Regions from separate parts of the Pseudomonas sp. ZY71 genome, predicted to be linked through region 2. Evidence: riboswitches for the same ligand, from Rfam matches in the RefSeq annotation. Region 2 holds a riboswitch; each other region holds the start of a gene.

What was found. A riboswitch is a leader RNA that binds a small molecule or an ion and turns the genes downstream of it on or off. The one in region 2 is predicted to bind cobalamin.
Region 1: linked by a shared signal. The riboswitch ahead of cobO (cob(I)yrinic acid a,c-diamide adenosyltransferase) and the one ahead of cobW (cobalamin biosynthesis protein CobW) in region 2 are both predicted to bind cobalamin.
Region 3: linked by a shared signal. The riboswitch ahead of VY732_RS12295 (ABC transporter substrate-binding protein) and the one ahead of cobW (cobalamin biosynthesis protein CobW) in region 2 are both predicted to bind cobalamin.

Annotation. Positions count from the first base shown of each region.
Region 1 is NZ_CP144274.1:1,895,413-1,900,543, forward strand. It holds gene VY732_RS08445 (C40 family peptidase) at 1-44, shown strand, start outside; gene VY732_RS08450 (PQQ-dependent sugar dehydrogenase) at 179-1,492, opposite strand; gene VY732_RS08455 (hypothetical protein) at 1,560-2,144, opposite strand; cobalamin riboswitch at 2,308-2,537, shown strand; gene cobO (cob(I)yrinic acid a,c-diamide adenosyltransferase) at 2,619-3,230, shown strand; gene VY732_RS08465 (cobyrinate a,c-diamide synthase) at 3,227-4,627, shown strand; gene bluB (5,6-dimethylbenzimidazole synthase) at 4,624-5,131, shown strand, end outside.
Region 2 is NZ_CP144274.1:2,942,413-2,947,543, reverse strand. It holds gene cobN (cobaltochelatase subunit CobN) at 1-1,407, opposite strand, end outside; gene cobW (cobalamin biosynthesis protein CobW) at 1,411-2,484, opposite strand; cobalamin riboswitch at 2,584-2,794, opposite strand; gene VY732_RS13085 (IS4 family transposase) at 3,714-5,015, opposite strand.
Region 3 is NZ_CP144274.1:2,758,158-2,763,288, reverse strand. It holds gene VY732_RS12310 (LysR substrate-binding domain-containing protein) at 1-17, shown strand, start outside; gene phnX (phosphonoacetaldehyde hydrolase) at 92-919, shown strand; gene VY732_RS12300 (Ppx/GppA family phosphatase) at 1,272-2,207, shown strand; cobalamin riboswitch at 2,250-2,444, shown strand; gene VY732_RS12295 (ABC transporter substrate-binding protein) at 2,589-3,602, shown strand; gene VY732_RS12290 (FecCD family ABC transporter permease) at 3,611-4,615, shown strand; partial or broken gene VY732_RS12285 (ABC transporter ATP-binding protein) at 4,708-5,131, shown strand, end outside.

The DNA of each region.
Region 1 (5,131 bases), 1.0 Mb from region 2:
CCAAGCGGGTGTTGCAGCCGGAGCATCTGGCGCATAACCCTTAATTCAAGTTGCCCAAAATCTAATGTGTAGGAGTGAGCCTGCTCGCGATGACGGTGTCACATTCAACATCAATGTTGAATGATCGACCGCTATCGCGAGCAGGCTCACTCCTACAGTTGTTTGTGCATGGCTAAAATTATTTGCTGGCTGAGACTCGCCACACCTTGTTGCCAACATCATCCGCCACCAGCAAGCCCCCCTGCTGATCGATCACCACGCCCACCGGCCGACCGAGTGCATTCTCGTCCTTGTCGAGGAACCCGGTCAGCACATCCACCGGTTTGCCGCTCGGCTTGCCACCGGTGAACGGTACGAAAATCACTTTGTAGCCACTGTGCGGTTTGCGGTTCCATGAACCGTGCTGGCCGATAAAGGCACCTTCCTTGAACTGCGCCGGCAGGTTGTTGCCCTCGGCGAACGTCAGGCCCAAAGACGCAGTGTGCGGCCCGACTGCATAATCCGGGGCGATGGCTTTGGCCACCAGATCCGGGTTTTGCGGCGTAACGCGGACATCGACATGCTGGCCGTAGTAACTGAACGGCCAGCCATAGAAGCCACCGTCCTTCACGGAAGTGATGTAGTCCGGCACCAGATCACTGCCGATCTCGTCGCGTTCGTTGACCGCTGTCCACAGCGCGCCACTTTTCGGCTCCCAGGCCAGGCCATTGGGGTTGCGGATGCCCGAGGCGAAGATGCGGTGATTGCCGGTCGCCCGATCGACTTCCCAGATCGCCGCGCGGCCTTCTTCCTTATCCAGACCATTTTCGCCGACGTTGCTGTTCGAGCCGACCGTGACGTACAGCTTGCTGCCGTCCTTGCTGGCGATGACGTTTTTCGTCCAGTGGTGATTCAGCGTACCGCCGGGCAAATCGACAACCTTGATTGGCTGTGACTTGATCTCGGTCGCGCCGGGTTCGTAGTTGAAGCGCAGCAGGCGATCGGTATCGGCGACGTACAGGTCATTGCCAACCAGCGTCATACCGAACGGCGAGTTGAGGTTCTGCAGGAATACCGTGCGGGTTTCTGCGACACCATCATGATCGGCGTCACGCAGCAAGGTGATGCGGTTCGGACTCGGCACGCCCGCGCCAGCCTTGCCCATGACCTTTTTCATCACCCAGCCACGAATGCCGCTGCTGTCATCCGGTTTTGGCGGGGCGTTGGTTTCCGCCACCAGCACATCGCCGTTGGGCAGCACATAGAGCCAGCGCGGATGATCGAGGCCTTCCGCGAATGCAGCGACTTGCGTGCCAGTCGCTGCCGTCGGTTTAGCGCCCTCCGGCCAGCCGATCGCCGGGGCAATGTTCACCGTCGGAATCAGGGTCTTGTTTGGTTCAGGCAATTTCGGTGACGGGCCGGTGCCGTCGGAGACTTGCAGGCTGGAGGTCTCACCGCAGGCGGCGAGCCCTCCGGCGAAGGCGATGACAAAAACGAGCTGGGGCTTGCGCATTGCTGAATCTTCCCTATGAATGCATTCCTAATCATAGAGGAGGGCGCAAGCCCGATGGTTCAACTGCTCAGCCGCGGGCTTCCTTGAACAGCACGGCGATGCCCGGGTGATAATTGCCGGCTTCGCTGCGCAACTTGCGGTAGGCGTAAGGGAAATACCAGGCGACCGCGCAGGTGTGTTCCTTTTGCAGGTCGTCGACCATGTCCTGCAGCTCTTCAGGGCTGGCGCTGTGCTGGGCTTTTTGCGGCGCGACAAACAGGCAGCCGAGCTTGAGATCGCTGGCGTAGCTGATGCGCTTGGCGTCGTTAGTGATATCCAGCAGGGCCTGGGTCAGATTCAGGTTGGTAACCTTTGGCCAGCGCTGAGTGGCCTGGATAAAGGCGCGGTCTTCGGCGCCGGCGAGAAACAGATCGGCGCGGGCATTGCGCTCGCCTTCTTCGTTCTGTTTGCGCGTGACAGTGTCGTTCAAAGTGACCAGCTCAGCCATCCAGGCCGCCGCCGAGAGCAATCCGAGATTGGCTTTCTCGTCATGCCAGTAAGGGGTGTCGCTGTCGCCGCGCACGGCGTTGTAGCGGTCGATACAGTCAAACCAGCGTTCAAGCACCGGGCGCAGGAATTCCAGGCGCGGGTTGCTGATGATCATGCCTTGCATCGTCATCATCCTTTATTGTTGTAGTGGGCTTTTCGAGAAAAGCATGGCTCTTTGATATCATTTGTATCAGTGTGGCACAAGATTGGCGGCAGATAAGTGATCGGCGGCAGTTATTCGCCCGATGGCCGCCTCTTTAATTGACGCTCCACCCCCAACCCTCTAACCTTCGCGGCTTGTTTCAGGTGCTCTGTGACCTGCGTCGACAGAGTGAAACAGGGAAGCCGGTGAGGGTTGTCTTCAAGCGAAGAACCACCACGATCCCGGCGCTGCCCCCGCAACGGTAAATGAGTGAAAACTGCGCCTTGAGCCACTGCCTCGAAAGAAGCGGGAAGGCGCGCAGTCAGGCCAACGCCGCTCATGAGCCCGGAGACCGGCCTGATCCATCCAGCGGCATCACGGTGGGCGATGCCAGGCTTTTTGCCGTCTATTCTTGTGCCTGCCCGCCGTTATCCAGCCTCAACGGAGAGCTCCCCCATGACTGATTCCCCCGAGCGCGACGAACGCCATCTGGCGCGTATGCAGCGCAAAAAAGCCGTGATCGACGAACGCATCGCCAACTCGCCTGACGAGTGCGGTCTGGTGCTGGTGCTGACCGGCAATGGCAAAGGCAAAAGCAGCTCGGCCTTCGGCATGCTTGCGCGCGCCATGGGCCACGGCATGCAGTGCGGCGTGGTGCAGTTCATCAAGGGCCGCAACAGCACCGGCGAAGAGTTGTTTTTCCGCCGCTTCCCCGAGCAAGTGCGCTTTCACGTGATGGGCGAAGGATTCACTTGGGAAACCCAGGACCGCCAGCGTGACATCGCCGCTGCCGAAGCCGCGTGGGCGGTGTCCCGTGAGTTGCTGCGTGATCCGTCGATCGGTCTGGTGGTGCTCGACGAACTGAACATCGCCCTCAAGCACGGTTACCTCGATCTCGATCAGGTGCTCAGCGATTTGCAGGCGCGTCCGCCGATGCAGCACGTGATCGTCACCGGTCGCGCGGCCAAGCCGGAAATGATCGAAATGGGCGACACGGTCACCGAAATGGGCATGCTCAAACACGCCTTCCAGGCCGGCATCAAAGCGCAGAAAGGCGTCGAACTTTGAATCAACCACGTCACTGCCCGGCGGTCCTCATCGCCGCGCCGGCCTCCGGTCAGGGCAAGACCACCGTCACCGCCGCGCTCGCCCGTTTGCATCGCAATCAGGGGCGCAAAGTACGCGTGTTCAAATGCGGCCCGGACTTCCTTGATCCGATGATTCTTGAGCGCGCCAGCGGTGCGCCGGTCTATCAATTGGACATGTGGATGGTCGGCGAGCAGGAAAGTCGTCGTCTGTTGTGGGAAGCCGCCGCCGAGGCCGATCTGATTCTGATCGAAGGCGTGATGGGTCTGTTCGACGGCACGCCTTCCAGCGCTGATCTGGCGCGGCATTTCGGTGTGCCTGTGCTTGGCGTGATCGATGGGACGGCGATGGCGCAGACCTTTGGTGCGTTGGCGCTGGGCTTGGCGAAGTACCAGCCGGATCTGCCGTTTGCCGGCGTGCTGGCCAATCGTGTCGGTACTTTGCGACATGCGCAATTGCTCGAAGGCAGTCTCACGGAAGGTCTGCGCTGGTACGGCGCGTTGTCCCGCGAAACGGGTATCGAACTGCCGAGTCGCCATCTCGGCCTGGTCCAGGCCAGCGAACTGAATGACCTCGATGTGCGTCTCGACGCGGCTGCCGACGCTCTCGCCAGTAGCTGTGAGGTAGCGCTGCCGCCGGCGGTTGAGTTCGCCGCGCCTGACGTCATCGCTGTAGAGCCGCTGCTGAAGAATGTGCGAATCGCGGTCGCCCGTGATGAAGCGTTTGCTTTCACCTATGGCGCGAGTCTCGATCTGTTGCGGGCGATGGGCGCCGAGTTGAGTTTCTTCTCGCCGATCCGCGATACGCAATTGCCGGAGGCGGATAGCTTGTATCTGCCCGGTGGTTATCCGGAGTTGCATCACGTTGCGCTGGCGCAGAACACCGCGATGGTTGAAGCGATTCGCGCGCATCATGCAGCGGGTAAACCGTTGCTCGCTGAATGTGGCGGGATGCTGTATTTGCTGGATTCTTTGACTGACGTTGAAGGCACTCGCGCTGAGTTGGTTGGGCTGCTTAAGGGCGATGCGGTGATGCAGAAGCGTCTGGCGGCACTGGCCCTGCAAGCGGTCGATCTGCCGGAAGGTTCGCTGCGTGGGCACACTTATCATCATTCCCTGACCACCACCGAATTGACACCGATTGCCCGTGGCTTGAGCCCGAATGGTGGGCGTGGGGCCGAGGCGGTTTATCGGGAAGGGCGGATGACGGCGTCGTACGTGCACTTTTATTTCCCGTCGAATCCGGTGGCTGTCGCTGCACTGTTTGCGCCTGATTCCGAAGGCGCCTTCGCGAGCAGGCTCGCTCCCACAGTTGAAACGGTGGTGACTGAAGCAATGCAATCCCCTGTGGGAGCGAGCCTGCTCGCGAAAGGGCCATGACCGACAACACATTCTCCGAAGCCGAGCGCCAAGCCGTCTATAAAGCCATCGCCGAACGCCGCGACATGCGCCACTTCACCGGCGGCACGGTCGAACCGGAGCTGCTGCGCCGACTCTTGGAAGCCGCCCACCAGGCCCCAAGCGTCGGCCTGATGCAGCCCTGGCGCTTCATCCGTATCAGCGACCGCAACCTGCGCGGGCAGATCCAGAACCTCGTGGAAGAAGAACGCGTCCGCACCGCCGAAGCCCTCGGCGAACGCAGTGACGAGTTCATGAAACTCAAGGTCGAGGGGCTCCATGACTGCGCCGAAGTGCTGGTCGCCGCGTTGATGGACGATCGCGAAAAGCACATCTTCGGTCGCCGCACGCTGCCGGAAATGGACATGGCCTCGCTGTCCTGCGCCATCCAGAATCTGTGGCTGGCCTCGCGCGCCGAAGGCCTGGGCATGGGCTGGGTTTCACTGTTCGAGCCACAGGCACTGGCTGATCTGTTGAAGTTGCCCG
Region 2 (5,131 bases):
GGCTTCGGGCAGCGCATTGAACATCGCTGAATAATCGTCCATCGCCAGGCTTTGTTGGCACGGACGCAGGTCAATCGTGTCGAGATCGTTGCTGACGCCACCGAGCAATTGCTGGATCAACTCGGTGCCGCTATTCGGCAGTTCGGCCGCAATGGGATAACCCTCCGCCTGCAACGCGCGAAGAATATTCAGCGCCGCCGCCGGCGTGTCGAGACCGACGCCATTACCAATGCGGCCATCGCGGGTCGGGTAGTTGGCGAGAATCAGCGCGATGCGTTTTTCGCCATTCGGCACCCGCGCCAGATCAATCCAGCGCCGCGCCAGTTCGGCGACAAAATCCATGCGCTCGGGTTGCGCGCGGTAGCAGACCACATCGGACTGACTGCGCTCGCTGCGCCAGGCCAGATCCTTGAAGCTGATCGGCCGGCTGATGATGCGCCCGTCGAGCTCCGGCAAGGCAATATGCATCGCCAGATCGCGCGGGCCGAGGCCTTGCTCGCTGTCGCGCCAGCCGGGCTCGTTGTCCTGCGCGCAGATCGCCTGGATCACCGGGATATTGCGACGAAACGGCCGCAAGTGCGGGGCCTCAGGGCTGGACTGGGCGAATCCGGTAGTGTTGAGAATCACCCCCGCCTCGACTTCATCCAGCCAATCCTCGACCACCGTCAGACAACCGGGTTCTTTCAGACTGGCCACCGCGATCGGCAGCGGATTCAACCCCGCTGCCTGCAAGCGCTGGCAGAAAACATCGATGAACGCCGTGTTCGCCGCTTGCAAATGCGAGCGGTAAAACAGCACCGCCGCGACCGGTTGCTCAGGCAGCCATTCGGCTTGCCAGTCACTCAGTGCGGCGCTGGTTTTTTGTGGATGGTAAATCGCCGTGCGCGGCAGGGTTTGCGGTTCTTTCCAAACGTAATCACGGGCGAGCCAACGGTTGGCCAGGCAGCGGAAGAAATCCAGCGCATTGCCCAGGCCGCCCTGACGCAAGAACTGCCAGAGCCGGTCGCGATCTTCGGCATTAACGGTGCTCAGGTCGCTGAGTTCCGGATCGGGCCGGTCATCGCCCGGCACCAGAATCACCTGCACACCGCGCTCGGACAACTCGATCAGACGCTCGACGCCGTAACGCCAATAGGCAATGCCGCCATGCAGCGAAATCAGGATCACCTTGGCATGACGCAGCACTTCGTCGACGTACAGATCGACCGAAGCGTGATTCTGCACCTGCATCGGATTGGCCAGACGCAGGCTCGGATAATCCTCGGGCAACTGCTGCGCAGCTTCGGCGAGTAGCGCCAGACTGGAGTCGCCGCTGCACAGGATCACCAGCTCAGCGGGGGTCTGTCCAAGGTCGGCAATGTTGTCATCCGAGACGAATCCGCCGGGCTGAGTCCTGAGCAGGTGCATGGTTTAAACGCTGAGCGCAGCGCGCAGTTGCGCTTCGAGTTGGGCGGCGTCGAGTTGCTGACCGATCAGCACCAGACGGGTAACGCGCGCTTCATCGGCGCCCCACTGACGGTCGAAATGCTTGTCGAAACGCGTACCCACGCCCTGGATCAACAGGCGCATTGGCTTGTTTGGAATGGCGGCAAAACCTTTGACACGGAGGATGCCGTGCTTGACCACCAGTTGCGTCAGGGCATCGAGCAGCAGGCTTTCGTCGGCTTGCGGCAGTTCGATGGAGATCGAATCGAAGGCGTCGTGATCGTGGTCATCGTGGTCGTCATCGCCTTCACCGTGGTGGTGATCATGGTGGCTGTGGCGGCTGTCGATGTGTTCTTCGGAACCGGCGCCGAGGCCGATCAGCACGTCCAGCGGCAGACGGCCGTTGCTGGCTTCGATGATTTTCACCGCCGGTGGCAGCTCTTCGGCGACTTCAGCACGAACGCGAGCGAGATCTTCCGGGCTGGTCTGGTCGGCCTTGTTGAGGATGACGAGGTCGGCGCTGGCCAGTTGGTCGGCGAACAGTTCGTGCAGCGGCGATTCGTGATCGAGGTTCGGGTCGAGTTTACGCTGGGCATCGACCTGATCCGGGAACGCGGCAAAGGTGCCAGCGGCCACGGCCGGGCTGTCGACCACGGTGATCACCGCGTCAACGGTGCAGGCGCTGCGGATTTCCGGCCACTGGAAGGCTTGCACCAGCGGTTTCGGCAGGGCCAGGCCCGAGGTTTCGATAAGGATGTGGTCGAGATCGCCGCGACGCGCGACCAGTTCGCGCATCACCGGGAAGAATTCTTCCTGAACGGTGCAGCACAGGCAGCCGTTGGCCAGTTCGTAAACGCGGCCGGTGGCTTCTTCTTCGGTGCAACCGATGGTGCATTGTTTGAGGATTTCACCGTCGATGCCCAACTCGCCGAACTCGTTGACGATCACCGCGATGCGACGGCCCTGCGCGTTGTCGAGCATGTGCCGCAGCAGTGTGGTCTTGCCCGAGCCGAGGAAGCCGGTGACGATGGTGACGGGGAGTTTGGCCAGTGTTTTCATCGGTATGCCCTTTGGCAAGCGGCGGGCATACGGGACGAGAACCGGCAACGCGCGTGCGCGCCGGAAGCATTCGCCACCGGATCACCCCGCCCGGTTGTAGTGAGAATCTGTGACGAGGCAGGTCTCCTGGCTGACGGTGTTCAGGTATGAGCCTGGCGTTGGCTGCGCCTTCCCGCGGGCTCATGGGTTGAGCTGGCAGTGGCGTGGCAGCGAACTTCACCGTTCACAGTTGCGGGGGCAGCCGCGGCATTGACCGCGTTCCCTTCTTAGCTTCGGCAACGGCCGAAGAACCTCGAAAGCGCAAGGCTACGCATCGGGTGGTTATGGGTCAATGGGGTTGGGGTTTGGTTATGGGGGCATATCCGTTGCTGCGGGTGCCGCCGCTGGCGGTTTCGCTCTTACAGCGACTCACTTTTCCAGACGCCGAAAAGTAAGCAAAAGGCTTTGCCCCGGCGTACGGCACTTCGCTGAGGCTCAGTGTTCCCTCGCTACGGTGTCCATCCGGGGGCATCGCCTACGGTTTGCTTCGCTGCACCTCCTCTCGATGAATGCGGCTTCGCCGCACGGCGCTACGCGCCTAACCCCCGGATGAACACCTACGCTCGGCCTGCCGAAGGGGCAAAAAAGCCAGATCAAAAGCCAGATCAAGAGCCCCTCACCCTAGCCCTCTCCCAGAGGGAGAGGGGACTGACCGGGGCGTTTGGAAGAGGTACGCCGACCTGCGATACCGCGTTGAACTCAGGCTCAAAAAAGCAAAAAAATCGCCCCCTATCCATGAGGTTAGAGGGACTGATCGGGGTGTTTGGGAGAGCTACGCCGACGTGCAATACCGAGTCGAACTCAGATTTTGAAAAGCCCACAAATCGGCTCCCTCTCCCTCGGGAGAGGGCTGGGGTGAGGGGCGAATCCACCACAAATCCAAAGTCGACCGCATGCTCTTCCACCACTCAACAGGATGAGCGTTAGCTCGGCTGCAGCTCTTGATCTGTAAGGCGACGTCGGAAGGCTGAGTGGAGGGATTGATCCGGGCGTGGGAGCGCAGCGACCGTTTGGCGAAGCCAAACACAGCGAGAGGAGGTGCAGCGCAGCAAACCGTAGGCGCTGCGCCCGGATCGATCCCGCAGCGAAGGAACCCCGAGCCCCAGCGAGCGGGCCGCACGTAGGAGCAAGCCTTTTTGGTTACTTTTTCGGCGTCTGGAAAAAGTGACCCGCCGTAAGGGCCATCCCTTTCAAGGTCTTTTCGTTTTGGCAGCCTTGATAACTCTGTCCGTTGAAACATGAGCATGGACCGCTGTGCCTTGAACCCATGTCTTGGGTTTAGGCACCTTGGGACCGCGGGGGCTTTTCGCAACTTGTTTGGGCTGGATGTTTCTGGCCAACTCCAACAGGCGTTGGGCCAGTTGCTCCAGAGGGACAACGGGAAGATATTCTGAGGGCAGTGCAATCTGCATTCCCTCATAACCACTCCTGACCTGAACCGCCAAGTGATAGATGGAAGCTTCCCATCCTTCAGGTTGAGTCTCCCGGTGAGCTTGCTCGACACTTCGTTTGAGGATGGCCAGGACGTTGTAGGCCAATACCGCAGTAGCGAACCCGAGCAAGGCAGCCTTCGGGCTGCCAAGGGTTTCGATTTCACTTTCCAGAATCGCTTCCAGTCGCTGGAACATACCTTCAATGCTCCAGCGGCGGCGATAGAGCTCTGCGATCCGCTGTGCACTGACGCTCTGGGGTAGGTTGCTCCAGAACATCAAGCTGCTGTCTCCCGAGTCCGTTGGAGAATGAAGCGTCAGCTCGACACGCCGACATTGGTAACCGCCTCTGACCTGGATGATCTGCTCACGCACAGTGCCTGTTTCCACAGGCACCGGCTCTTGCCACTCACCTTCTTGAATCAAGCGTGGATGCTTGGCTTGCTGGCGAATGACAAAGGACGTCTGGGCCTGCTCACAAGCTTCCATGACCGGGAGCGTGCAATAGAGTCGATCAGCCAACCACACTTGGCCCGGCTCGGCATCAGCCAACAGCGGCAGCACGCAAACACGCTCGCTTGCGTAGGCATCCTCACACGCCTGAAGGTCGATGACCTGATCGAGGTCGGGGTCGTAGGCCACCACCGAAAAACCGGGACGAGCGGCGCCGCGCTCGTGACGTAAAGCTCCCAGACGTTTCTCAGTGGATGCCAAGTGATTACCGTCCACTACCCGAACCTGCCAACCCGGCAGCATCGTCGTGCAACCCAGCTCTTTTATGGTTGGAGTCAGGCGTTGAGCGCAGCCCGTAACCAGGGCGCGCAACAGCGCCGGCTCGGTACGACTGATCTTGTCGTAGAGAGCCGCCAAACTGACAGGAAGATCTTCCAGTTGCCGCGCGGCGGCGTGCAGGGATGGCTTCAGGCCCAATGAAACAAGGGACATCAGCTTGATGATGGTCGAGAACAGCAGCTCACGAGAATACTGCCGTTGCCGATGCTCTTCGAAAACCTGATCGACCCACTCAGGGGCAATAGCCTGCTCCAGAGCCAATTTAGCCATGACACTGGCAGGTGCTTTTTTCTCGAAACGCGCTAGAACATCGGCCCACATCGTTTGGGGATCCCTGAATGAAATTTCAGGGGATTTTACCGAAGACCTTGAAAGGGATGGCCGTA
Region 3 (5,131 bases), 180 kb from region 2:
ATCCACCGCTGACCTGATCAGCACTGCCCCTTGAACCGCCTACCTCATCACCGAGGGACGGCCCATGCTTACCTGAAAACGGAGATTGACCATGCAGTACCAACAACCGACTCACCTGCAAGCCGCGATCCTCGACTGGGCCGGCACCGTTGTCGATTTCGGCTCGTTTGCACCGACGCAGATATTCGTCGAGGCCTTTGCCGAGTTCGGCGTCGCGGTGTCGCTGGAAGAAGCGCGCGGGCCGATGGGCATGGGCAAGTGGGATCACATCCGCACCCTGTGCAACCTGCCGCAGATTGCCGAGCGTTATCGTGCAGCGTTTGATCGCTTGCCGAGTGACGACGATGTCACGGCGATCTACGAGCGCTTCATGCCGTTGCAGATCGAGAAAATCGCCCTGCATTCGGCGTTGATACCGGGTGCGCTCGAGGCGATTGCAGCGTTGCGCGACAAGGGTTTGAAAATTGGTTCGTGCTCCGGTTATCCGGCGGTGGTGATGGCCAAGGTCGTCGAACTGGCGCGGGAAAATGGCTACGTCGCTGACCATGTCGTCGCCACCGATGAGGTGCCGAATGGCCGGCCCTATCCGGCGCAGGCGTTGGCCAACGTGATTGCCTTGGGCATCAGTGACGTGGCGGCGTGCGTCAAGGTCGATGACACCTGGCCCGGAATTCTTGAAGGGCGTAGCGCGGGGATGTGGACGGTGGCGTTGACCTGCTCGGGGAATGCGTTGGGGCTGACCTATGAGCAGTTCAAAGCGCTGCCATCGGATCGTCTGGCAGAGGAACGTGAGCGAATTGGCAAGATGTTCGCGCCTTCGCGTCCGCATTATCTGATCGACACCATCGCCGAACTGCCTGAGGTCATCGACGACATCAACGCACGCCTGGCCCGCGGCGAAACCCCGCAAGCCTGCTGACGCATCCCCCTTACCCCTGATCGTTCCCACGCTCCGCGTGGGAATGCAGCCCGTGACGCTCCGCGTCACTGGACGCGGAGCGTCCCTAGAGGCATTACCACGCGGAGCGTGGGAACGATCAGTTCGCGGCATTGCCAAATCGCGGGCAAAAAAAAGCTGCCAAAACTGGCAGCAAAAACTTTAAGAACACGCGATGTATTGGCCTCAGCATAGACGCCGGATAATGACAGTGTCATGACAGCCGCAAATTCATTGAACCGCCCCTGCCCCGTCATCAGGATGTCATCAAGATTACGGCAGAATCCTCGCAAACCGTCTCGCGCCTCCCGACGGACGCTCTGCAAGGACTCCCATGAAAGACGACGCCTCGCTGTTTGCCGCCATCGACCTGGGTTCGAATGCCTTTCGCCTGATGATCGGCCAGTCGGTGCGCAGCCGCAAAGGCTTGCAGATTCAGGAAGTGAAAACCCTGCGTGAACCGGTGCGCCTCGCTGAAGGTTTTGACGGTGGCGCGCTGGATGCGTTGGCACTGGATCGCGGCTGGCAGGCATTGGCGCGGTTCGGCAAGAAACTGCGCGGTTTCGAAGCCGGCCGGGTTCGTGCGGTGGCCACCAGCGCGGTGCGTGAAGCGGACAACGCGCAACTGTTTCTGGCCAGCGCCGAGCGGCATCTGGGCTTTCCCATCGACGTCATTTGCGGCCATGAAGAGGCGCGGCTGGTCTACGCCGGCGTGACCCACGCCTTGCCGAGCGCCGCAGACATGCGGCTGGTGGTCGACATCGGCGGCGGCTCCACCGAGCTGATCCTCGGCCAAGGCTCACAACCATTGCTCACCGAAAGCATCGCCATCGGCAGCGGCACCTTGAGCACGCGGTTCTTTCGTGGCGGTGACGTGTCTGCCGGCGCGCTACAGGAGGCCGAACGCTTCGCCATCCTGCAGTTTGAAAAGGTTGCCCGGCGCTACCGTGCTCAGGGCTGGCAGCAAACCATCGGTTCGTCCGGCACTGCGCGCATGCTGGCCAAAGTGCTCAAGGCCAATCGCCTCAACGACTTCGGTCAGGCCGGCATCACCTATGGCGGGCTGCTGCGCCTGTCGCTGCTTTTGCTGAAAGTGAACAACGTGCAACAGCTCAAGCTGGCCGGTCTGCAACCACACCGCCAGAGCATTCTGCCCGGCGGTCTGGTGTTGATGCTCGCGGCATTCAAAGTGTTCGGCATTGCACAAATGCTGCCCTCCGAACCGGGCCTGCGTCTGGGCGTGTTGCACGGTTTGATGAGCCAGCACTGATCCTCGCCACGGCAGATTCGTCTCCCCTTCAGCGGCTCGATCGACTACCATGCCGCCGTCGGTTCCCGAAGGGGACTAATAGGGAATCCGAGGTGCTTGCACAGCATTGATCGGAACTGCCCCCGCAACTGTAGGTGCCGAGCCTGCTCCACGACTGCCACTGGGTGAACCCCGGGAAGGCCGGAGCCAAGGCGATGACGCATCAGTCAGGAGACCTGCCGGCACAGTGATTACTAACCGGCGGGGTGTCCGGGAAGGACATCGTGCCGTGCGCGTCTTCGTTGGCTGCCCGGCCTTGCGCTGTTTTCCTGACCGCGTTCGATGGTGTGTTTCCAGACCGTACTCTCCCGCTCCCCGTACGGTTCCCTCGGAGACTGCCCCATGCTGCTGCCCCGCATCGCCACCCTCATCACCGGCCTGACCCTTGGCGCCATGGCCCAGGCGGCGCCGACTGTCTATCCACTGACCGTCGAAAACTGCGGCAGCAGCCTGACCTTCCAGCACGCCCCGACGCGCACCGTGACCATCGGCCAGGCCGGCACGGAAATGCTCTACGCCATGGGCCTGGGCGACAAAGTCGTCGGCACGTCGCTGTGGTTCAACAACGTGCTGGACAAGTACAAGGCGCAGAACGACAAGATCGAGCGTCTGGCTGACAACGAGCCGAGTTTCGAATCGGTGATCGGCAAGCGCCCGGAACTGGTCGCCGTGGAGCTGGAATGGATGGTCGGCCCGCAAGGCGCGGTCGGCACCCGCGAGCAATTTCATGAGCTGAAGATTCCGACCTACCTGCTGCCCTCCGATTGCGAAGCCAAGGACAACTTGGTCGGCGCCGACGGTACGCGACTGGCACCGTTTCGCATCGAGACGATTTACAAAAGCGTGAGCCAACTGGCGCAGATCTTTGATGTGCAGGAGCGTGGCCAGCAGCTCAACGACGAACTCAAGGCCAGCCTCGCCAAATCGATTGCCACCGCCCAGGGCAAACGGCTGAAGGATGCCAGCGCGCTGGTCTGGTTCTCCAGCGCACAAATGGACATCGAGCCGTTCGTGGCCGGACACAAAGGCATTCCTGATTTCATGCTCAACACCCTCGGCGTGCGCAACGTGGTGGAGTCCGATGAAGAGTGGCCAACGGTCGGCTGGGAAACCATCGCCAAAGCCAATCCGACCTTCCTCGTCATCGCGCGCATGGATCGTCGACGTTTCCCCGCCGACGACTATGAAAAGAAACTCGCCTTCCTGCGCAGCGATCCGGTGACGCGCAACATGGACGCGGTGAAACACAACCGCATCATCATTCTTGACGCCATGGCCATGCAGGCGAGCCTGCGCATGTTCGACGGCATCGAGCAACTGGCTACGGCCATCAACGGCTATGACCTGTCGCAATGAGTGCCAGCCTGATCCGTACGTTGCTGGCCCTGGCGACGCTGTTGATTGCAGTGGTTGCAGGCGTGGCCATTGGTGAGACCTCGATTGAGCCGGGCGTGGTCATGCAAGTGCTGGCGAACAAATTGTGGGGCGCCGGGTACGCGCTCGACCCAATCGATGAAGGCATCGTCTGGAATTACCGTTTGACCCGCGCACTGGTCGCAGCGGCGTGCGGTGCCGGGTTGGCAACGTGCGGGGTGATTTTGCAGTCGCTGTTGCGCAACCCGTTGGCCGATCCGTATCTGCTGGGGATTTCTGCCGGCGCCTCGACCGGAGCCGTGATGGTGGCGCTGCTCGGTGTTGGCGCAGGGATGATTTCGCTGTCAGTCGGTGCCTTCGCCGGCGCGGTCACGGCGTTCGTGCTGGTGATTCTGCTGGCGCGGGTCAGCGGTTCGGCCAGCGGCACCGGGCAGATCATTCTTGCCGGGATCGCCGGTTCTCAGCTGTTCAATGCGCTGACGGCGTTTCTGATTACCCGCTCGGCAAGCTCCGAGCAGGCACGCGGGATCATGTTCTGGCTGCTGGGCAATCTTGGTGGCGTGCGTTGGCCGTCGGTGTGGCTGGCGGTGCCGGTGGCCGTGTTCGGGTTGGTCGTGTGTCTGTGGCATCGGCGCGCGCTGGATGCGTTTACCTTTGGTGCGGACTCGGCGGCATCCCTCGGTATTCCGGTGCGACGCGTACAGATTCTGCTGATTGGCTGCGCGGCGTTGGTGACGGCGGTGATGGTGTCGATTGTCGGTTCGATCGGTTTTGTCGGGCTGGTGATTCCCCATGCAGCGCGGCTGTTGCTTGGCACGGGTCATGCACGACTGCTGCCGGCCAGTGCCTTGGGTGGTGCGGTGTTTCTGATTGCTGCCGATGTGTTGTCACGCACGTTGATCAAGGGCCAGGTGATTCCGGTCGGGGTGATTACTGCATTGGTCGGGGCGCCGGTGTTTGCCCTGATTCTGGTGGGTCGGAGATCGGCGCGATGAGCAGTGTTTTGAGCTGTTCTGGTCTGAGCTTCAGAGTGCGCGGCGCCGAGTTGCTCAGCGGTGTCAGCCTTGAAGTTCAGCGCGGCGAAACCCTCGGCATCGTCGGGCCGAATGGATCCGGCAAATCCACCCTGCTCAAACTGCTGGCCGGGTTGCGCGAACCGAGCGCTGGCGAGGTGCTGCTCGAAGGTCAGCGCTTGGGCAAAATGGCCCGGCGCAGCATTGCGCAAAAACTCGCGGTCGTTGAACAACAAGCCGACACCGACGACGGCATTCGCGTGTTCGATGCCGTGGCGCTGGGTCGCACGCCATGGCTGTCGGCGCTGCAACCGTGGTCGCAGGTGGACGACGCCATCGTCGAGCAGGCGTTGACTGACGTTGACGCGATGCACCTGCGCACGCGCCTGTGGCGCAGCCTGTCGGGTGGTGAGCGACAACGGGTACACATTGCTCGGGCCCTGGCGCAGCGACCGCAAATCCTGTTGCTGGACGAACCGGCCAACCACCTCGACATTC